DNA from 4 places in the Janthinobacterium sp. 75 genome. Region 1 is predicted to be linked to each of the others. Evidence: predicted binding sites of a transcription regulator. Region 1 holds the regulator's gene; each other region holds the start of a gene.
What was found. The regulator FNR, encoded in region 1, switches genes on or off when oxygen is low (the NO sensors DNR and NnrR bind a similar motif). The targets are predictions, from matches to a motif close to TTGATNNNNATCAA.
Positions count from the first base shown of each region.

Region 2: C8C89_RS17205 (PAS domain-containing methyl-accepting chemotaxis protein) is a predicted target of FNR. The motif match lies at 1,833-1,846, and genes of this name have one in related genera.
Region 3: C8C89_RS01380 (universal stress protein) is a predicted target of FNR. The motif match lies at 2,407-2,420, and genes of this name have one in related genera.
Region 4: C8C89_RS13440 (OmpW family outer membrane protein) is a predicted target of FNR. The motif match lies at 1,582-1,595, and genes of this name have one in related genera.

Region 1 is NZ_SORD01000001.1:977,647-981,202, reverse strand. Features, by position in the region: gene ccoG (cytochrome c oxidase accessory protein CcoG) at 1-919, shown strand, start outside; gene C8C89_RS04600 (FixH family protein) at 974-1,498, shown strand; gene fnr (fumarate/nitrate reduction transcriptional regulator Fnr) at 1,502-2,260, opposite strand; gene C8C89_RS04590 (response regulator) at 2,500-3,556, shown strand, end outside.
Region 2 is NZ_SORD01000001.1:3,771,622-3,775,177, reverse strand. Features, by position in the region: gene C8C89_RS17210 (3-hydroxyacyl-CoA dehydrogenase NAD-binding domain-containing protein) at 1-1,485, opposite strand, end outside; gene C8C89_RS17205 (PAS domain-containing methyl-accepting chemotaxis protein) at 2,100-3,556, shown strand, end outside.
Region 3 is NZ_SORD01000001.1:283,441-286,996, forward strand. Features, by position in the region: gene C8C89_RS01370 (enoyl-CoA hydratase) at 183-959, opposite strand; gene C8C89_RS01375 (MFS transporter) at 1,036-2,337, shown strand; gene C8C89_RS01380 (universal stress protein) at 2,475-2,912, shown strand; gene C8C89_RS01385 (murein transglycosylase A) at 2,953-3,556, opposite strand, start outside.
Region 4 is NZ_SORD01000001.1:2,940,295-2,943,850, reverse strand. Features, by position in the region: gene C8C89_RS13445 (MetQ/NlpA family ABC transporter substrate-binding protein) at 1-818, shown strand, start outside; gene C8C89_RS13440 (OmpW family outer membrane protein) at 899-1,516, opposite strand; gene C8C89_RS13435 (LysR family transcriptional regulator) at 1,678-2,574, opposite strand; gene fur (ferric iron uptake transcriptional regulator) at 2,826-3,263, shown strand; gene C8C89_RS13425 (MerR family transcriptional regulator) at 3,335-3,556, shown strand, end outside.

The DNA.
Region 1 (3,556 bases):
GTGGACGGGCTTTACCTTTGTCGGCTATTTCACGCCGATCAAGGAACTGGCGCGCGAGGTGACCACCCTCAATTTCGGTCCCTGGGAATGGTTCTGGGTCTTGTTCTACAGCCTGGCAACCTACGGCAACGCGGGCTGGCTGCGCGAGCAGGTGTGCAAATACATGTGCCCCTACGCGCGCTTCCAGAGCGCCATGTTCGACCAGGACACCCTGATCATCACTTACGATGCCAAGCGCGGCGAACCACGTGGCGCCATCAGCAAGAAGGCCGGCAACAACGACAAGCTGGGCGACTGCATCGACTGCACCCTGTGCGTGCAGGTATGCCCGACCGGCATCGATATCCGCAACGGCCTGCAGTATGAATGCATCGGCTGCGCCGCCTGCGTCGACGCCTGCAACAGCGTGATGGACAAGGTCGACCGGCCGCGGGGACTGGTACGCTACAGTACCGACCATGCGATGGAAAACAACTTCAGTTCGAAGCAGATCCGCCAGCGCGCCATGCGCCCGCGCGTGCTGATCTACACTTCCATCCTGGCCCTGATCATCATCGCCGTGTGTACTTCGCTGGCCCTGCGCACGCCCCTGAAAATGGACGTGATACGCGACCGCGGTTCGATGGGACGCGAAGTGGAAGACGGCATGATCGAAAACGTTTACCGCTTGCAGATCATGAACACCTCGGAGCAAACCCAGCATTTTAAAATCAGCGCTTCCGGCTTGCAGGGCCTGACCTTGCTGACGCGCGAAGAAGTGACCTTGCAGCCGACGGAAACGCTGGGCTGGCCGATCCGCCTGCGCGTGCCGCACGGCGTGGGCGAGAAGGGTTCGAACAAGATTGCGATCGAATTGCACTCGCTGGACGACCCATCGTTGCATGTGCGTGAAAGCGCGGTATTCATCGTACCGCGCTAATGTAGGAAGGCCAGTCCCCGGATGGGGATTGGCCGATTAAACAGGAGAAATATCATGTCCGACAGTCTCAAGCTGCAAGCCCCCGTTGCCCCGTGGTACAAGCATCGCTGGCCATGGCTGCTGATGATCGGTCCCGGCCTGTCCGTGGTCGTCGGCAGCTTCATGGGCTATATCGCGTTTACGCAGCCTGATGCGCTGGTGGTGGGCGATTACTACAAGCAGGGAAAGGCGATCAACCAGGACTTGCGGCGCGATACTGTCGCCAGCGACCTGGCGATGGATACCAGCCTGTCGTATGACGTGGCGTCAGCGCGCCTCAGTGGTTCCGTGCACAGCTTCGGCAAGGCTTACCAGGGTCCGCTGCAGCTGCATCTGGCGCATGCGACCTTGCCGGAAAAAGATATCAAGCTGCTGGTGCAGCCCGATGCGGCCGGCAACTTCTCGGTAGCGCTGCCGATGCTCGAGCGCAGCCGCTGGCAAGTGCTGGTGGAAAACGACAAACGCGAGTGGCGCCTGTCCGGCATCTGGACCTGGCCGCTGCAGCGCAGCATCGCGCTGCACGCGGATGAAGAGCTGTAAGACTTACTTGCAGACGTCCGTACCGGCCGTAATGGCCTTCAACTTGGCCGGCTGCAAGATCTCGATCTCGCGGTTGGAGACGCGCAGCCAGCCTTCCTTCTTGAATTTCGACAATAAGCGGCTGACGCTTTCGATGGTCAGGCCCAGGTAGTTGCCGATTTCCTCGCGCGACATGCGCAGCTGGAAATTGCTGCCCGAATAGCCGCGCGCCTCATAGCGCGAGGCCAGGTTGACGATGAAGGCGGCAAAGCGCTGCGTCGCCTGCATATTGCCCAGCAACAGCATGACGCTTTGCTCGCGCGTGATTTCCTGGCTCATCATCCGGTGGAAATGGCGCAGCAGGGTAGGCATACTGCCCAGCAATTGTTCCAGGCTGGAAAACGGGATTTCACACACTTCGCTATCCTCCAGCGCCACCGCATTACAGTGGTGGCGGTCGGCGCTGATGGCGTCCATGCCCAGCAGTTCTCCTGCCATCTGGAAGCCCGTCACCTGCTCTTCGCCACCCGGATTGATCTGGTACGTCTTGAAGTGGCCCAGGCGGATCGCGTACAGGTTCTGGAACGAGTCGCCGATGCGGAACAGCGAGGCGCCGCGCACGATCTTGCGGCGGCGGCCGATGATCTGGTCCAGCCTGTCCATGTCGCCCACATCGAGGCCCATCGGCAGGCACAATTGATGCATGCTGCAGGTCGAGCATCGCGCACGCAACGCTTCCACGGTCACTGTGGGCAAGGTGGGAGTGAGAAGCGCTTCAGTCATGTCGATACCTTTTAGAAAATGCAATACCGAGTTTACTGCATACACGGTTGCCGTGTGCCAATTTCACCCCAATTGCGCTGAATAAACGACGTTCTGACTTTAATTATATGGCAACATCGTCAAAAGCCCTTGCAGCGAGGGCAATTTGCGCGGCACCGCTTGCCAAGTTGATGTATTGATAGGAAAATTCCTGACAGCATTATCTGCCGCCTGTGCCGCCCGGTACTGAAAAGGAAATCATGAAGCCTCTCGGCATCAAAGCAAAAGTCGCCTTGGCCACCAGCCTGACCTCGATCGCCATGATTGCACTGGTCACCATGATCCAGTTGCAGCACATGCGCGCTGACTTCACGCGAGTACTGCTGAGCCAGCAATCTGCCCTGATCACCCGCACCGCCGCCGAGCTCGACGACAAGCTGGGCATGCTGCTGCAAATCGTCACCCTGACGGCCAGGCAGCAGCCGCCGGAATTGATCGCCCAACCCGCCAAGCTGCGCGAATACTATGCGCGCCGCTCGATGCTGGTGCTGTTCGACGACGTGCTGGTGCTCGATGCGCAAGGCGCCATCGTGGCCGACATGCCGCTGGTCACGGGCCGCGCGGGCATCAACGTTGCCGAGCGCGAGTATTTCCAGACCGTCCTGCGCACGCGCCAGCCCATGATCACCGAGCCGATGCTGGGCAAATCGAGCGGCATGCCCATCGTGCAGATGGTGGCGCCCGTGCTCACCGCCGATGGCAAGGTAGCCGGTGTGGTGATCGGCGTGCTGCGCCTGTACAAGGACAACCTGCTGGGGCGCCTGCGCTCGGAAAAGATCGGCAAGAGCGGCTATTACTTCATTCTCACGCGCGGCGCCGTGCCGCGCTACGTGCTGCACCCCGATACCAGCCGTTTGCTGCAGCCGCGCCAGCCGAACGCCAACCTGACGACCACCCAGATGCTGAAGGACGATGGCGAAGGCAGCATGGTCAGCACCAACAGCCGCGGCATCACGGCCGTCAACAGCTTCAAGCGCCTGAAATCGGTGAACTGGCTGCTGGCCGCCTCGCTACCCATCGAGGATGCCTTCGAACCGTTTGATGGCGTGCTGTACCGGCTGGTGCTGTGGAGCATCCTCGCTTCGCTGCTGGCCGCTTTTGTTCTGGGCTGGGTTACCGTGCGCCTGCTGTCGCCGCTGGTGCGCCTGCGCGACACCCTGCTGGCCCTGCGCACCAGCGGCAGCCGCTTCACGCCCGTGCCAGTGCAGCAGCGCGACGAGATCGGCGAACTGACGGAGGCGTTCAACGGCCTGATGT
Region 2 (3,556 bases), 2.8 Mb from region 1:
TAGCAGGAAGCCGGCCTGCCGGCTGTATTGCTCGATCATGCGGTTACCGATGAAACCGTCGCACACGCCCGAGACGACGCCCGTCTTTTTCAGCTTTTTCGACAGCGCCAGTGCCGTCGCCAGCACGTCCTTGCCCGTTTCCTTGCCACGCACGATTTCCAGCAGCTTCATGACGTTTGCGGGGCTGAAGAAGTGCGTGCCGATCACGTCTTGCGGACGCTGGGTAAACGCGGCGATCTTGTCCAGGTCCAGAGTCGAGGTGTTCGAAGCGAGGATGGCGCCCGGCTTCATGACGGCATCGAGCTGCCTGAAGACGGTTTCCTTCACGCCCAGCTCCTCGAAGACGGCTTCGATGACGATGTCGGCTTGCGCAATGTCAGCATACGCCAGCGTGCCGCTGATCAGGGCGATGCGCTGCTCGGCCTTCTCTTGCGTCAGTTTGCCCTTCTTCACCGTGTTCTCGTAATTCTTGCGGATGGTGGCCAGGCCCTTGTCCAGCGCTTCCTGCTGCGTTTCCAATAGCTTCACGGGAATGCCCGCGTTGGCGAAATTCATGGCGATGCCGGCGCCCATGGTGCCGGCACCGACAATCGCCGCGCTGGCGATGCTGCGCACGGGTGTGTCGGCCGGCACGTCGGGCACCTTGCTGGCAACGCGCTCGGCGAAGAAGGCATGGCGCAGGGCTTTCGACTCGGGCGACTGCACCAGTTGCATGAACAGCTCGCGCTCGTACTTCAAGCCATCCTCGAACTTCATCGTCACGGCGGCCGCCACGGCATCGACGCATTTCAGCGGCGCGGGGAATGGGCCGGACATGGCTTTCACCGTATTGCGCGAAAACTGCAGGAAGGCTTCATGGTGAGGGTAATCGACCTTGCGCTCGCGCACTTTCGGCAGCGGGCGCACATCAGCCACCTTGGTGGCGAAGGCTACGGCGGCTTTCAGCAAGTCGGCGCCGGGGGCGATGACTTCATCGAACAGGGCCGTGCCGGCCAGTTTTTCGGACGCCACGGGCGTGCCCGAAACGATCATGTTCAAGGCCATTTCCAGGCCCAGCACACGCGGCAGGCGCTGCGTGCCGCCCGCGCCCGGCAAGATGCCGAGCTTGACTTCAGGCAAGGCCATTTGCGCGCCTGGCGCGGCCACACGGTAGTTGCAGCCCAGCGCCAGCTCCAGGCCGCCGCCCATGCAGACGCTGTGGATGGCCGCCACCACCGGTTTGGTGGATTGTTCGACGACGTTGATCAGGGTGTGCAGTGTCGGTTCCGTGAGCGCCTTGGGCGAATTGAATTCCTTGATATCGGCACCGCCCGAAAATGCCTTGCCGGCGCCCGTAATGACGATGGCTTTGACGGCCTCGTCCGCCAGCGCCTGGCGGATGCCCGCGACGGCGGCAGTGCGCGTCGCCAGGCCCAGCCCATTGACGGGCGGATTGGCGAGGGTAATGACGGCAACAGCGCCGTTCACTTGATATTCAGCACTCATGTCTCTTCCTTATTGATTTTGCTCAGCGATGAGGTGGTTGCAAGGGATGAAGCTTTACTATACCGCATAAAAGAACGCTCGTATTATTTTTATCTCGACGCGCGCAGCGCCTGTGCCTGACGTCATGGTACAACATCGCCCACGCCGGCTGGCCGCCCCCTCGGAAAAAAGGGCCAGCAACTATCGATAACATATTCATTTAAATAAATAAAAAACAACAAGTAAAACAGCGTTTTATAATCTGCTGAATATGCCTTCCTATCCATGCGCAGGCCACTGGCGACACTTTCAGCATTATTTATTCAGGCCACTTGTTTTTCTCATGGCGCTGAGGAATAATAAAATTATTGATTCAAATCAATACTCTGCAACTGATTTAGTATTATGTAGCAATGCCGCCCGATACCGCCGTGTTCGATTTTGTTATCTCGTGCAGATTCTCACCGATTATCACACCCGCCCTTTCCGGGTAATGATGCAAGCGTTTTATATCGTCATTAGCTGTCAGTATTATCGCCACCCCTTTCTCTTCTCACATTGAAGGAAATACTATGGACGCAGCCAGCCATGTCAGCCACTCCCAGGATTTGGACTTACAAGCGATAAATACTGCATTGAACCGTGTCCAGGCCGTCATCGAATTCGAACTCGACGGCACCATCCTGCATGCGAATGACAATTTCCTGCGCGTCCTCGGCTACACCTTGGCCGAAGTGCAAGGCAAGCACCATGCCATCTTCTGCGACGCCGAGTATGTGAAAACGTCCGAATACGCCGACTTCTGGGACAAACTGGGCCGTGGCGAATTCGACCATGGCGAATACAAGCGCCGTGCCAAGGATGGTCGCGAAGTGTGGATCAACGCTTCCTACAACCCCATCCTCGATGCGGATGGCAAGCCGTATAAAGTCATCAAGTTTGCCACCGACATCACGGCCAGCAAACGCCGCAATGCCGATTACGAGGGCAAGATCGATGCCATCAGCAAGGCCCAGGCCGTGATCGAGTTCCGGCTCGACGGCACCATCCTCGACGCCAACGACAATTTCCTCAAGTCCGTCGGCTACACGCTCGACGAGATCAAGGGCCAGCACCACCGCATGTTTTGCCTGCCCGAATACGCCAGGAGCGACGAGTACGTGCAATTCTGGCATAAGCTGGGACAAGGCCAGTTTGATGCGGGCGAATACAAGCGCCTCACCAAGGATGGCCGCGAAATCTGGCTCAATGCCTCGTACAACCCCATTTTTGACGTGGAAGGCCGGCCCTTCAAGGTGGTCAAGTTCGCCAGCGACGTGACGGCCCTGAAAAAGCGCAACGCCGAATACGAAGGCAAGGTCAGCGCCATCGGCAAGGCGCAGGCCGTGATCGAATTCGACATGCAGGGCAATGTGCTGGACGCGAACGATAATTTCCTCGCCGTCATGGATTACGACTTGAGCGATATCCAGGGCGAGCACCACCGCATGTTCTGCGAGCCCGAGTTTGCCAGCAGCGCCGAGTACAAGAAATTCTGGCAAAAGCTCAACCGCGGCGAATTCGATGCGGGACGCTACAAGCGCCTGGGCAACCATGGCAAGGTGGTGTGGATACAGGCCACCTACAACCCCATCCTGGACTTGAACGGCAAGCCGTACAAGGTAGTCAAGTTCGCCATCGACATCAGCGAACAGGTGAACCTGGAAAACAGCATCCAATCCAAGGCCGCCAACGACAGCCGCAAGGTCAACGCCCTGCTCGATTCGGTGGCGCGCGCTGCGCAAGGCGATCTGACCTGCAATATCGTGCCTGAGGGCGACGAGCCGATCGACCTGCTGGCCGGCGGCATCAGCAAGATGATCGTCGACTTGCGCGGCGTGATCGGCAATGTGGTGTCTGCCGCCAACGGTTTTGCCGACGCCTCGCATACGATCGCCGAACGGGCGACGGGCGTGGCCGTGGGTACGCAGGCGCTGGGCGCCACGGTGGAAGAAATGAACGCCTCCATCGATGGCCTGACCTTCTCCATCAATTCCATCGCGGAAAACACTTCGAATGCCGATTTCCTGGCGAAAGCCACGCAGCAAGAAGC
Region 3 (3,556 bases), 690 kb from region 1:
GCGCTATCGACAAAGCGTTGTGTTTGTCAGCTGCGAAGAAGGAAGAGTATGAAGCATTTTGCTACGTCCGTCAACCCCCGTTTTTCAGCGCATTGCGCTTAAAAACTTTTTACTATCCAGCCCCGGAAGGCTGTCCCCTTTGCGCCGCAAACTAGTGCGTCTCATCGGGGAGGCGAATCATATCAAAGACCGCCGAAGTTTGGCAAGCGCTTTTCCAAGAAAGCGTGCATGCCTTCTTTTTGCGCGGGCGTACCAAAGGCGGCCTGGAACAAGCGACGCTCGTAGGCAACGCCATCGGTCAGGGTGGTTTCAAAGGCGCGGTTGACGCAATCCTTGATCATCATGGCGACCGAGGTGGGCATGGCGGCGATGGTCTTGGCAGCGGCCAGCGTTTCTTCCAGCAATTTATCGGCCGGTACCACGCGCGATACCAGGCCGATGCGTTCCGCTTCCACTGCATCAATGGTGCGTGCCGTCAGCAGCAGATCCATGGCCTTGGCCTTGCCGATGGCGCGCGGCAGACGCTGCGTGCCGCCAGCACCTGGCGTGACACCCACCTTGATTTCCGGCTGGCCAAATTTGGCGCTGTCGGCAGCGATCAGGAAGTCGCACATCATGGCCAGTTCGCAGCCGCCACCGAGTGCGTAACCCGCTACGGCGCCCACTACGGGTTTGCGCACCCGCAAGATATGCTCCCAGTTGCGGCTGATATAACCCTGGGTGAAGGTGTCCGGATAGGTGTAATCGGCCATGGCAGCGATGTCGGCGCCAGCGGCAAACGCCTTTTCGCTGCCCGTGAGCACGATACAGCCGATATTGTCATCCGCGTCGAACTTCAACAGGGCGTCGCCCAGCTCATTCATCATGTTGTCGTTCAAGGCGTTGAGCGCCTTCGGGCGATTCAGGCGGATGACCGCCACTTTGTCCTGGATGTCGATGATCAGGTCTTCGTATTGCATAGTGTCTCCTCTCGATGAACGGTGTGACGATTGTAGCGGCTAACGGCGGCGATACGACAGGCGCACTGCTATTATTGTGAGCCCGATCACCTTTATCGAGCAGCGTATTTTCACCTCCCTCTTCCAGTACTGCGCCCGCTACCTGCGCGGCGACGGCAGCGTCGCCAGCGTCAATTTTCGCCGCCTATGGTTCAGCAACGGCCTCAATTGCTTCGGCGCCCAGATCACCTCGCTGGCCCTGCCCCTGTGCGCGGTGCTGCTACTGCATGCGACGCCGGAACAGATGGGGGTGCTGGTCGCCCTGCAGGCGCTGCCGTTCGCCCTCTTCGGCTTGCCCGTCGGCGTACTGCTGGACCGGCGCAGCAAGCACCCCATCATGCTGCTCAGCGAAAGCATGTCGGGCCTGGCCCTGGCCAGCGTGGCGGTCGCCTACTGGTGCGGCGTGCTGTCGATGCCGTGGTTATATATAGTGGGATTCATCATCGGCACGGGCTTTGTCGTCGGTGGCGGCGCCGAACAGGTTTTCCTGACCTTTTTGGTGGGCCGCGATGGCTTGATCGATGCGCAGTCGAAATTTGCCGCCACCGAATCGACTTCGCGCCTGATCGGTCCCGGCCTGGCCGGCGTGCTGGTTCAGGTCTTGTCGGCGCCCGTCGCCATCCTGTGCACGGCTTGTGGCTATTTAGTTTCGGTCTGCAACCTGCGCGCCATGAGCGTGCGCGACCCGCGTCCCGCGCCGTCCGACAAGCACGCCCTGCGCGACATCGCTGACGGCTTGCTGTTTGTCTGGCGTGAACCACTGCTGCGCGCGCTGGCCTGGGGCGCCGGCATCTGGCACTTCCTGTTTTACGCCAGCATGGCCTTGACGGTGCTGTTCGCCACGCGCGACCTGGGCATGAGTCCTGGCGTGCTGGGCATGACGCAGATGCTCGGTGGCGCCGGCGTACTGCTCAGCGCCTTTATCGTCAAGCCGCTGACGCGCCGCTATGGCGCCGGCAGAACCATCCTGATCGGACTCGCTTCCACCTCCGTGTGCTTTGCCCTGACGCCCACCATCCCCGCCGCCTTGTTCGGCAGCACAGCTGCCAGCGCCGTGGCATATGCCGTGCTGATGTTCTTTTTTGATTGCGGCGTGATGCTGTTCTTTATTCCCTACCTGGGCTTGCGCCAGAAGGTTACGCCCGACCCCATGCTGGGCCGCATGACCTCGACCATGCGTTTCCTGACGGTGGCGACGGCGCCGCTGGGCGCGCTGGCTGCCGGCTGGGTAGCGCAACACTTTGGCGTGCGCAATGGCCTGGCGTGCATCGCGGCAGGCGGCATTGCACTGACCATCGCCATGGTGTGGGGCACGCCGCTGCGTAGCGTGCGCACCTGAAGCGACGAACGGGCATACACTGCTGAAAGATTGCCTTGGCGACACTATTCATGCCAAAGCCTGTGAGGTTTGATTTACATCAAGGTTTTCATTGATGTAAATCCATAAGCTGTCTTACATCACTCTAGGAGCACGTCATGTTTAACACCATCTTATTTCCCACCGACGGTTCGCCGCTGTCCGACAAAGCCGCCGAGACGGCCCTCGCCTTCGCTCAATTGAACAAGGCCAAGCTGGTTACCATCAGCGTGGTGCAGCCCTTCCCATTCTCGCCGATGGCCGATGGCGGCATCGTGCTCGACGCCGGTTTGTACGAGCAACAAATGCAGGAATCCTCGCAACGCGCCGTTGACAAGATCGGCGAAGCGGCGCGCGCTGTCGGCGTGCCCTTCGAAGGCGTAGTCGTCGTCTCGCCCAGCCCACACGAGGAAATCGTCAATGCGGCGCAAACCTACCATTGCGACATCATCCTGATGGCCTCGCATGGCCGCAAAGGCTTGAACAAGCTGTTCGTGGGCAGCGAAACGCAAAAAGTACTGGCGCATACCCAGCTGCCAGTCATGGTCCTGCGCTAACCTTGCGCTAGCGCAATCCCCGTCCGGCGCCGCGACAAACTCAGCGCGCCGGCGCCTGCTTCGGCAGCAACACCCACACGGCGCCGCTCTGCTTCATGCGGCCCGCGTTCTCCGCCGCTTCCGCACCGAAACCAAAGAAGTAATCGACCCGGATGGGCCCGCGAATGGCGCCGCCCGTATCCTGCGCCATCACCAGGCGCTGCATGGGAATCTCGCTGTTGGCTTGCGTGGTGGACAGGAACACGGGCGCACCCAGCGGCAGGAAGCGCGAATCGATGGCGACCGAACGCTGCGGCGTCAACGGCACGCCCAATGCGCCCTTCGGTCCCACTTTGGGATCGGGCAGGCGCTCTTCCTTGAAGAAGACATAGCTCGGGTTAGCGTTGAACAATTCATCTTTGCGCGTGGGATGGCCGGCGATCCACGCCTTGATGCCCTGCGCGGACGCCTGGCTCAGCGTCAGCTCGCCCTTGTCGACCAGGTAACGTCCGATCGATTTGTACGGGTGACCGTTCTGGTCCGCGTACGCCACGCGCACGGTTTCCTGCGTATCGGTCAGCTGCACGCGCCCGGAACCCTGCACCTGCAGGAAGAACGCTTCGACTTCGTCATCCACCCACAGCAATTCCTTACCCGTGACGGAC
Region 4 (3,556 bases), 2.0 Mb from region 1:
TTCGCCGCAACCTGCTCCTGGTCGCCACCAGCCTGGCCTTCGCTACCGCCGCCCACGCAAAAGACCCGAAAGAACTCGTCATCGGCACCAGCTCCGGTCCGTATTCCGACCAGCTGAAGCTGGGCATCAAGCCCATTCTGGAAAAACAGGGCTACAAGGTCAAGATCGTCGAATTCAACGACTACGTGCAGCCGAACTACGCGCTGGCCGAAGGCTCGCTGGACGCCAACGTGTTCCAGCACATCGTCTACCTGACCAAGTTCGCCACCGATAACAAGCTGCCCTTGAGCCCCCTCATCACCGTGCCGACCATGCCGATCGGCCTGTACGGCGGCAAACAGAAAACGCTGGCCGAAGTGAAGAACGGCGCCACCATCACCATGCCGAACGATCCGACCAACCAGGCGCGCGCGCTCGTGATGCTGGCCAAGATGGGCTGGATCAAACTGAAACCGCACGTCGATCCGCTGCGCGCTTCCGAGCGTGACGTGCTGGAAAACCCGAAGAAGCTGAAACTGGTGCCGCTGGAAGCGGCGCAGCTGCCGCGTTCGCTGGCGGACGCCGACTACGCCTTCGTCAATGGCAACTTCGCCCTGGCCGCCGGCATGAAGCTGACGTCGGCCCTGAGCGTGGAAAAGATCTCGGACAGCTACATCAACCTGGTGGCCATCCGCACGGCCGACAAAGCCAAGCCATGGGTCAAGGACCTGGAAGCGGCCTACCGCTCGCGCGCCTTCCTCGACGCGACGAACAAATACCTGCCCGGCTACGAAAAGACGGATTACCAGCTGGCACTGGAAAAGACGCTGAAAAAATAAACCGCTGCAGCTAATGTAAAAAGGACGGCAAAGCCGTCCTTTTTTATTGTGCGCGCCACGCAGGCGCTGTCATGCCATGCTTAGAAGCGGTAACCGACGCCTACACCGATCAGGACAGGATCGACCTTGACTTCGCTGGCCTTGGCGCCACCGATGAAGACGTCGCTGCGGATCTGCACTTTCTTGATGTCGAAGTTCAGGGACCAGTTCTTGTCCAGCTTGTAGTCGACACCGGCTTGCAGCGAGTAACCCCAGCTGTCATGCTCCAGGCGGCCGGCGCCGTTCAGCAATTTCACGTCCGAAATATTCGTGTAGTTGATGCCGGCACCCACGTAAGGGCTGAACTGTTTTTCAGGCATGAAGTGGTATTGCAGCGACAGGGTCGGCGGCAGGTGTTTGAAGGTACCGATATTGTTGCCGTCGAGCTTGACGTCATGCTTTTGCGGGTAGGTCAGGATCAACTCGGCAGCGATATTCGGGGTAAAGAAGTACGAAATATCGATTTCAGGAATCGTCTTGCTGCTCACATGCAAGCGGTCGGATGCACCGACACCACCAACAGGAGCAGATTTATCGGCCGGATCGATGTGCACGGCGCGCGCGCGCACCAGCCATGGGCTTTCCTGAGCCATTGCATTGCCGGCGAATGCGCCGATGGCGGCCAGGACGATTGCTGCTGCAGTTGCGGACTTCTTCATTCTAGTTCCCTCTTTTTGTCGTTAAGTAACGCTGCGAAGTCTAAGAGTGCAGTGCAACAAAAACTTTGATCCACATCAAATAGTGCTAGATGGCATCACTAGAGGGATTTTTTTCTTTGCCCAGGTCAAGAAAATGCCGCAGCGCAGCGCGACCATACCAATTAATGCACGCCGTCAAACAGGCTGGCGACCCAATCGGCAAACACGCGCACGCGCGCCGACAATTGCCGGTGATGGGGGTACAGCACGGACACGGGCAGCGGGTCGGGACGACAGTCCCGCAGCACTTCCACCAGCTCGCCAGCTGCCAGCGCCTGCTCCAGGTGGTAGCGGGGTGCCTGGATCAAGCCCAGGCCCGCGCGGCAGCAGGCGTGATACGCGTCGGCATTGTTGACCGATACGGTGCCCGGCAAGGCCACGCTGTGCCGCTGTCCTGCCACCTTGAAATCGAAGGGCCAGACCTTGCCCGTCTGGGTAGAAAAGAAATTCACGGCGCGGTGGCCATCGAGCTGCGCCAGATTCTCCGGCGTACCGTGGGCGGCCAGGTAGGCGGGGCTGGCGCACGTCAGCTGTTCCAGCAGCGCCAGCCGGCGCGCCACCATGGACGAGTCGCTCAATTCGCCCACGCGCAGCACGCAATCGACGCCTTCGCGCACCAGGTCGACGAGGCGGTCGCCCATGCCAATTTCCAGTTCGATCCGCGGATAGCGGGCGCAAAACTGGTCCAGTACGGGCAGGACGAAATGCATGGCCAGGGTCGCGTGCAGGTCGATGCGCAACTTGCCTGCCGGCTGCTTCTGCGCCGAGGAAAACACGGCTTCCGTTTCTTCCAGGTCCGCCAGCAGGCACACGCAGCGCTGGTAATACGCCTCGCCATCGGGCGTGGGCGTCACCTGCCGCGTGGTCCGCTGCAGCAGGCGCACGCCCAGCCGCGCTTCGAGTTGCTTGATCGCATGCGTGACGGTCGCCTTCGGATAGCCAAGGTCATGCGCCGCCTGCGTGAAACTGCGCAGCTCGACGATGCGGGTAAACAGACGCATTGCATCAAATCGGTCCACACCCCCTCCATTATTATTTCCTGCTGCACAGTGTATCGATTTGAGCGCCACTTTTCCATATTGAACGAACACCCTGGTATCAGTTGCCCGCCAAGCAATCGTCACTTGCGCCGAGGTCACTGGCTTCCCAGCTGACTGCACCGCATACTATCCCCAGTTCGCACATGAGAATGGTAATGATTATCATTTGCGATATAATGCAGATTCACGCTGGGGCGTGCGCTCCGGCGATCATAAAAGGAATGGGAGACATGGATATTTTGAGGGAACTGCGTGATTCGGGCTTGAAAGTGACTATCCCCCGCTTGCGGATTCTGCAGCTGTTTCAAGAAGGAGGCATCAAGCACCTGAGTGCGGACGATGTCTACAAACTCTTGCTGGCCGAAAAGATCGACGTCGGCCTGGCCACCATCTACCGCGTGCTGATGCAGTTTGCCGAAGCGGGCATCCTGTTTCGCCGGCATTTCGAATCGGGCCATGCCGTCTTCGAACTCAATGAAGGCCAGCACCACGACCACCTGGTTTGCACGGGTTGTGGCAAGGTCGATGAATTTGTCGATGAAGGCATCGAACTGCGCCAGAATGAAATCGCCACCGAGCGGGGCTTCGTGCTGCACGAGCACGCGCTGTCGCTGTACGGCACCTGCGCCGAGTGCACGGCGAAGAAAATTCCGCCACGCCGGGCCTGAGGCCAGCGCGCAGCATAGCGCTCGGCACCTTGCCTGCGCTACACTGCGCGCAAGCTCGACAAAGGACACGCATGTACATCGGAGAAATCGCCCGCCTGGCGGGCACCTCGCCCAAGGCCTTGCGCCACTATGAAACGCTGGGCTTGCTGGGCGACGTGCGCCGTTCCGGCGCCTACCGCGTCTACACGAAGCAAGACCTGGCGCAAGTCAGGCTCATACGCCAGGCGCAGGCCCTGGGATTCCGCCTGGCCGAGCTGCTGCCCATCCTGGCCGGCGACAACACGGACTGGGCC